Linked DNA regions of Luteolibacter flavescens. The main gene of each other region encodes a partner of the protein of the gene in region 2 in a complex. Links are inferred from orthologs where the notes say so. Each region holds a gene or a part of one and is shown on either strand. Other genes may lie near its edges. The genes, in order: xseB and xseA.

The links.
Region 1: the proteins of xseA (region 2) and xseB are in contact, whole or in part, in a cryo-EM structure (PDB 8TXR), measured with the Escherichia coli proteins. The link is inferred for Luteolibacter flavescens from one-to-one orthologs.

Annotation. Positions count from the first base shown.
Region 1 is NZ_JAPDDS010000003.1:391,529-394,552, reverse strand. Bases 291-2,996 are described here. They hold xseB (exodeoxyribonuclease VII small subunit), read right to left. Parts: upstream 1,953-2,996; coding sequence 1,629-1,952; downstream 291-1,628. Other genes in these bases: OKA04_RS07535 (glycosyltransferase family 39 protein), read right to left, coding at 1,974-2,996; dxs (1-deoxy-D-xylulose-5-phosphate synthase), read right to left, coding at 291-1,651. In the rest of the region: more of dxs, read right to left, coding at 1-290; more of OKA04_RS07535, read right to left, coding at 2,997-3,024. UniProt on the Escherichia coli protein: Bidirectionally degrades single-stranded DNA into large acid-insoluble oligonucleotides, which are then degraded further into small acid-soluble oligonucleotides.
Region 2 is NZ_JAPDDS010000001.1:169,064-172,268, reverse strand. Bases 254-3,140 are described here. They hold xseA (exodeoxyribonuclease VII large subunit), read left to right. Parts: upstream 254-956; coding sequence 957-2,324; downstream 2,325-3,140. Other genes in these bases: OKA04_RS00710 (6-phosphofructokinase), read right to left, coding at 2,816-3,140; OKA04_RS00715 (hypothetical protein), read right to left, coding at 2,326-2,739; OKA04_RS00725 (DUF2721 domain-containing protein), read left to right, coding at 552-947; OKA04_RS00730 (outer membrane protein), read left to right, coding at 254-442. In the rest of the region: more of OKA04_RS00730, read left to right, coding at 1-253; more of OKA04_RS00710, read right to left, coding at 3,141-3,205. UniProt on the Escherichia coli protein: Bidirectionally degrades single-stranded DNA into large acid-insoluble oligonucleotides, which are then degraded further into small acid-soluble oligonucleotides.

The DNA.
Region 1 (3,024 bases), on a different replicon or contig from region 2:
CGTCGAGCGGCTTGATGAAGCGGGGATTGATCAGCGCGACAGAGAGGCCCTTGGCTTCCAGCAGCGCCTTCGTCTGCTTCGCCATTTCGAAGAGGGTGCCCAGGCCGATCAGCGCGACGTCGGTGCCCTCGGACTCGACGATCGCCTTGCCGAGCTCGATCGGAGCGACCGGCGCGTCCAGCGGGGTGCCATTGATCGGGCCGCGCGGGTAGCGGATCGCGGTCGGACCGGCCTCGTAGTCCGCCATCCACTTCAGCATGGCCACGAATTCCGGCTCGCTGGCCGGCTGCATGTGGACGATGCCCGGGACGGGGCGGAGGTAGCCGATGTCGAAGAGCCCGTGGTGCGTCGGGCCGTCGTCGCCGGAGAGGCCGCCGCGGTCCATGCAAAGGCGCACGGGCAGGTGCTGCAGCGCCATGTCATGGATGATCATGTCATAGGCGCGCTGCATGAAGGTCGAGTAGATCGCGAGGAAGGGCTTGATGCCCCGGGTCGCGAGACCGCAGGCGAAGAGCGCGGCGTGTTCCTCGGCGATGCCCACGTCGTAGTAGCGCTGGGGCAGCTCTTTCTTGAAAATCTCCAGCTTGGTGCCGCCGGGCATGGCCGCGGTGATGGCCACCACCTTCTCGTCGGCCTTCGCGAGGTCCGTGACCGTGCGGCCGAAGATGTCCGAGCAGGTCGGCGTGGCGGAGACGTCCACCGAGCCGTCCTCGATCTTGTAGGCACCGAGACCGTGGAACTTGCCCGGGTTGTCCAGCGCGGGCTGGTAGCCGCGGCCCTTTTCCGTGATGATGTGCAGCACCACAGGCTCGTTGAGCGTCTTCAGGTGCTCGAAGGTGCGGATCAGCAGCGGCAGGTCGTGGCCGTCGATGGGGCCGAAGTAACGCAGGCCGAATTTCTCGAAGAGGACATTCGGGAAAAGCAGGTTCTTCGCGCCTTCCTCCACCTTGTGGGCGAGCTTGCGAACGGCCTTGCCGGCGACGCGCTCGACGAATTCCGCGGCGGAATTCCGCACGCTCGCGTAGGTCGAGTGCGTCTGCAGGGCGTTGAAGTAGCGGGCGATCGCGCCGACGTTCTTGTCGATGGACCACTCGTTGTCGTTCAGCACGACGATGAATTTCTTCGTCGTCTCGGCGATGTTGTTCAGCGCCTCAAGGGTGGGGCCGCAGGTGAAGGCGGCATCCCCGGCGACGGCGACCACGTGGCTGTCATCCTTCGTCAGGTCGCGGGCGGCGGCCATGCCGAGCGCGGCGGAGAGGGCGGTGCCTGCGTGGCCCGCGCCATAGCAGTCGTGCTCGGACTCGCTGCGCAGCAGGAAGCCGTTCAGGCCCTTGTAGGTGCGGATCGTGTGGATGTCCGGGGCTCGGCCGGTCAGCATCTTGTGCACGTAGCCCTGGTGGGCCACGTCGAAGACGAAATTGTCAGCCGGGGTGGAGAAGACGCGGTGCAGCGCGATGGTCAGCTCGACGACGCCCAGATTCGGCCCGAGGTGGCCGCCGGTGCGGGAAAGCGAGGTGATGAGCGAGTGACGGACCTCCGCGGCCAGCTTTGGCAAGTCCGCCTCCGCGATAGCCTTGACGTCTTCGGGAGTGCGGATGGCGGAGAGGAGCGGCCCGAGGGCGGGGGGCTCAGAAGAGGCGGATGTCGTCATCGTCGTCGTTTTCGGCCGGTGCGCCGGTCAATTCATCATCTTCGTCCGCATCGGAGGTCTCCTCCTCGGCGGCTTCGGCGCGCGCGCTGATGGTTTGGAGGCGCTTCCGCGCGGAGGCGAGGACCGTTTCGCATCGAGCTAGCAATTTCGAGCCCTTTTCGTAGCGGGACACCAATTCTTCCAGCGGAAGCTGCTCTTCCTCCATCGCGGCGACGATTTCCTCCAGCTCCGCGAGCGCGGCTTCGAAGCTCGGATTGTCGCCGTTTTGACCTGCGTCGGGAGTTTTCTTGCGGGCGGGCATCTGTCGGGCAAGGGCGCGGGACTAGGGATTCGGGGCCGTCTCCGCGCGGCGCTCGCCGTAGTAGAGGATCTCCGTGCCCGCGAGGGGCTGGAGGTGCGGGTAGCGGCGCACGATGTCGCTGAGCTTCGGATCCTTGTCCATGATCGAGATGCCCACGCGATTCGCGCCGGCGGCAGTCACGTCCAATGCCAGACCATTGAAAATCATGGAGGCGAATTCGCCATACTGGTCCCGGACCACCGGTGCCGGGTCGAATGTGGTCGAGCTCGGGCTGACCATGATACCGCCGAAGGGGGTGCCCAGGGCGTTCGCCTGGTCTTCCATCTTTTCAAAGCCGCGCTTGGTCTTCGGCAGCCAGAGGCTGATCTCGTCGGCATACCATGCCACGGCCCAGGGCTGGTCGGAGACGACCACGCGGACCTTGTCCTTCTCGTCCTCGCTGGGGGCGACCAGCTTCGGGAGGGCTTGGTTCAGCACGGAGGGCAGGTAGGGGGGCCAGTGCGGATAGCCGCGGTCGCGTACCCACATGCCCAGCTTCACCTTGTCAGGGATGGACATGAGCATCGGGGCAGCGGAGAGGAGGATCACCGCGACGTAGTGGACATTCCGCAGGTAGGGGACCGAATTGACGGCTTCCAAGCGGCTCCACAGGATGGAAATGAACGCCAGTCCGTAAGCGGCCATCACCGGAGCGAAGAGGATGTGGATCTGGTTCGGATGCAGCAGGACGGTGCGATTGATGCCGAAGACCGCCATGCCCAGCGCCGCGAAAAGCCACATCAGGACGATGGCCCAGCGGAAGCTCGCGATCGACGTCCGCTTGAAGGGATGCAGCAGCGCGACGAAGAACAATGGGGCTGCGAGGATGCCGCCGAGGAAAGGCAGCAGCTCCGAGATCTGGACCAGAGTGGTGCCCAGGATCCGCATCATCAGGCCGTCCAGCGAAAGCGACGCGCTCTGCAGGTCGTGATTCCGCATGATGGACGCCTCGGTTCCGTTGCCGAGGCCATTGTAGAGCACGTAGAGGGCGGTGCCAAAGGGCTGCCCGGAGAAATCGCTCGCCCGCATAAGC
Region 2 (3,205 bases):
CTACCTGACCGATGCGGAGGAAGCCTTCTACAACGGCCACGTCGGCTATGACTTTGGCAATGGCTCGTCCCTCTTCCTTGAGTCCGGTTGGATCGGTCAGGACGAGAGCCCTTCTTTCTTCTTCCCGTTCTCGACCGACGTGGACGTGGTGCCGGTCACGCTGAACTACAAGTATGAGTACAAGTTCACCGAGAAGTTCGGCTTCTATGTCGGCGCTGGTGCAGGTGCTTCCTACGTTGACGTAAATGCCGGCCCGCTGAGCGACGACGACTGGGTGCTGACGCTCCAGGGCTTCGCCGGTGTGGTTTACAACGTGTCCGAGACCTTCGAGGTCTATGCCGGCGCACGCTACATGTGGCTGGATGACGTCAGCCTCTTCGGCGCGAATGTCGATGACCTCGACGACGTCGGCGTCGGTGCCGGCATCCGCTTCAACTTCTGAAGCAGTCCGCCAGAATTGCACGAAGCCATCTCCATTCCGGAGATGGCTTCTTTGTTTCCGAAAGGCGACCGCGATTGCCACGGGACGCCTGGGGCTATAGACCCGTGGCGTGACCTTGGAAGTCTCCACGCCCGCCCTGCTGTTCCCCGCGATCAGCCTGCTCTTCCTGTCCTTCACGAATCGCTTCCTCCACCTCGCGGCCCTCATCCGCCAGCTTCACAAGGACTGGCTGGAGAGAGGTGAGGATCTGCTCCACGCACAGATCAGCAACCTGCGACGGAGGCTGACGCTCATCCGGCTGATGCAGCTCTTCGGCGCCTTCAGTCTGCTCCTCTGCGTCATCTCCATGGTCGCCGTGGTGGCGGAGTGGCAGGAGCTTGGCATGACGTCGTTCGTCATCGCGCTGGTCCTCATGGGATGCTCGCTCACATGCCTTTGCTACGAGGTCTGGATCTCGGGCGGCGCGCTGCGGATCCTGCTCAATGCCGTGCAGGAGAAACGCTGATCAACCGCCATGATGGACGACCTCTTCGCCCCGAAGCCTTCGCCTGCCCCGAAGGCGCTCTCCGTCACGCAGCTCGTGCGACGGATGAAGAACCTGCTGGAAGTCGAACTCGGCGAAGTCTGGGTGGAAGGCGAGGTGTCGAACCTGAAGAAGCAGGCCAGCGGCCACTGGTATTTCTCGCTGAAGGACGATGGCGCGCAGATCCAGTGCGCGATGTTTGGCGCGAGGAAGCGCCCGGGCTCCGAGGTGATGGCGGATGGAGTGAAGGTCCGCGCCTTCGCCGAGCCCAGTGTCTATGAGGCCCGCGGCCAGCTCCAGATCATCGTCCAACGTGTCGAGCGTGCCGGGGTCGGCGAGCTACAGGCGCGCTTCGAGGCACTGAAGCGCAAGCTCCAGGGAGAGGGGCTTTTCGATGCGGAGCGGAAGCAGCGCATCCCCGCTTTTCCGAAAGTCGTCGGCATCATCACCTCGGACACTGGGGCGGCGATCCGCGATATCCTGAATATCCTCGAACGTCGCGCCCCATGGGTGCAGCCGGTGCTCTACCCCGTGCGAGTCCAGGGAAAGGGTGCCGAGCTGGAGATCGCCCGCGCCATCGGGCGGATGTCGCAGCCCGAGAAGTACGACATTCCTCGTAGCGACGTCCTGATCGTCGGCCGCGGCGGCGGCTCCATCGAGGACCTGTGGAATTTCAATGAGGAGGTCGTAGCCCGCGCCATCGCCGCCTCCACCATCCCGGTGATCTCCGCGGTGGGACACGAGATCGACTTTACCATCGCCGACTTCGTTGCGGACCTCCGCGCCCCGACCCCGAGCGCCGCAGCCGAGCTCGCGGTGCCGGATGGCGAGGAACTGCGGGCGAGGCTGGGCATCCTGAAACGTCGGCTCACCCGCCGCGTGCATGACCGCACCGAGCGTCTCGCGATGATGCTGGAGAACCTGCGCCGCGGCGTGCTTTCACGTGGCGGCGAGCGCTTGTTGCGCGAGCCCGTGATGCGGCTGGATTCCGTGCGAGGCAGGCTTTCTTCCGCCATGGAAAGCGAGTTCCGCGATCGCCAGCAGAGGATCAAGGAACTCGGCCGCACCCTTGCTGCGCACCACCCCGCTCGGCAACTCCAGCTCCGGCGGGATCACCTCGTGCGTCTGCGCGGGCAATTCGAACGCGCGGCGAACCGCAGCCTAGACGAATCCTCCCAGCGCCTGCACCGGCTGCGTTCGCTGCTGCGGACGCTCGGACCTGAGTCGGCCTTCGAGCGCGGTTTTTCCATCGCGCTGGACTCGACCGGTCGGATCATCCGCTCCACCGCGGACGTTGCCCCGGGAGACGAAATTCAGACGAAGATGAAGGACGGCGTGATCCGCAGCACGGTGAAGTAAATCAAGAGACTCCCTGCGCGACACCGGAGGAAACTTCATCGACAGCCCAATAAGTTTGTTTGTGCCCCCTCTCCTCAAACTCGACTTGGAGCCTCTCGGCTTGGGATTTCGTTAGATTGGCTTCGACAAGGAACGAATTGCCGTGGTCGTCCTGACGCCACACTGACCATGTTGGAGTTTCAACTTCCTTCACCACGGCCCACCATCCGAGATCGTCGCGGCCCCATTTCACGCCGAAACGCGCGGCGATTGTGCGGAGCAGTTCGATCTCTGTAGATTCGGTTCCAGCGTCTAACAAACTCCCGGAAACCTGCCCGCCCTGAGCGTCGCTAACGGCGATTGGGAGGATTCCGACAGGGCAGCCGGGACCTCCCGGCTCGCCGAGGCGATGAAACGGTCCATGGTTTTCACTCATAGCTCTTGCCTAAAAAAGAAGCGGGCACCCCAAGGATTGCCCGCTTCTTTGAAAACATCAATCCGGCAATCGTCGATCAATCCCCCAAGCAAATGCCCACGGCCTTCGCGGCCTTGACCATTTCGCCCTCGGGCTCGACGAGGCGGAGTTGGTTCACCGCTTCCTCGATCGGCACGGAGTCCACGTGATAGGCCTGATAGCTCACCATCCGGCCAAAGCGGCCTTCTTCGGCGAGCTTCACGGCCATCACGCCGAAGCGCGTGCCGAGGATGCGGTCGAGCGCCGTCGGGGCACCGCCGCGCTGGAGGTGGCCCAGCGTGCAGGAGCGGGTTTCCTTGCCGGTGAGGTGTTCGAGACGGCGCGCAATGATATCGCCGATACCGCCGAGGCGGACTTCACCGCCGGCATTTTCCGCGATGGTCGCGAGTTCGCCATCCGGCAGGTGCGCGCCTTCCGCCACCACCAC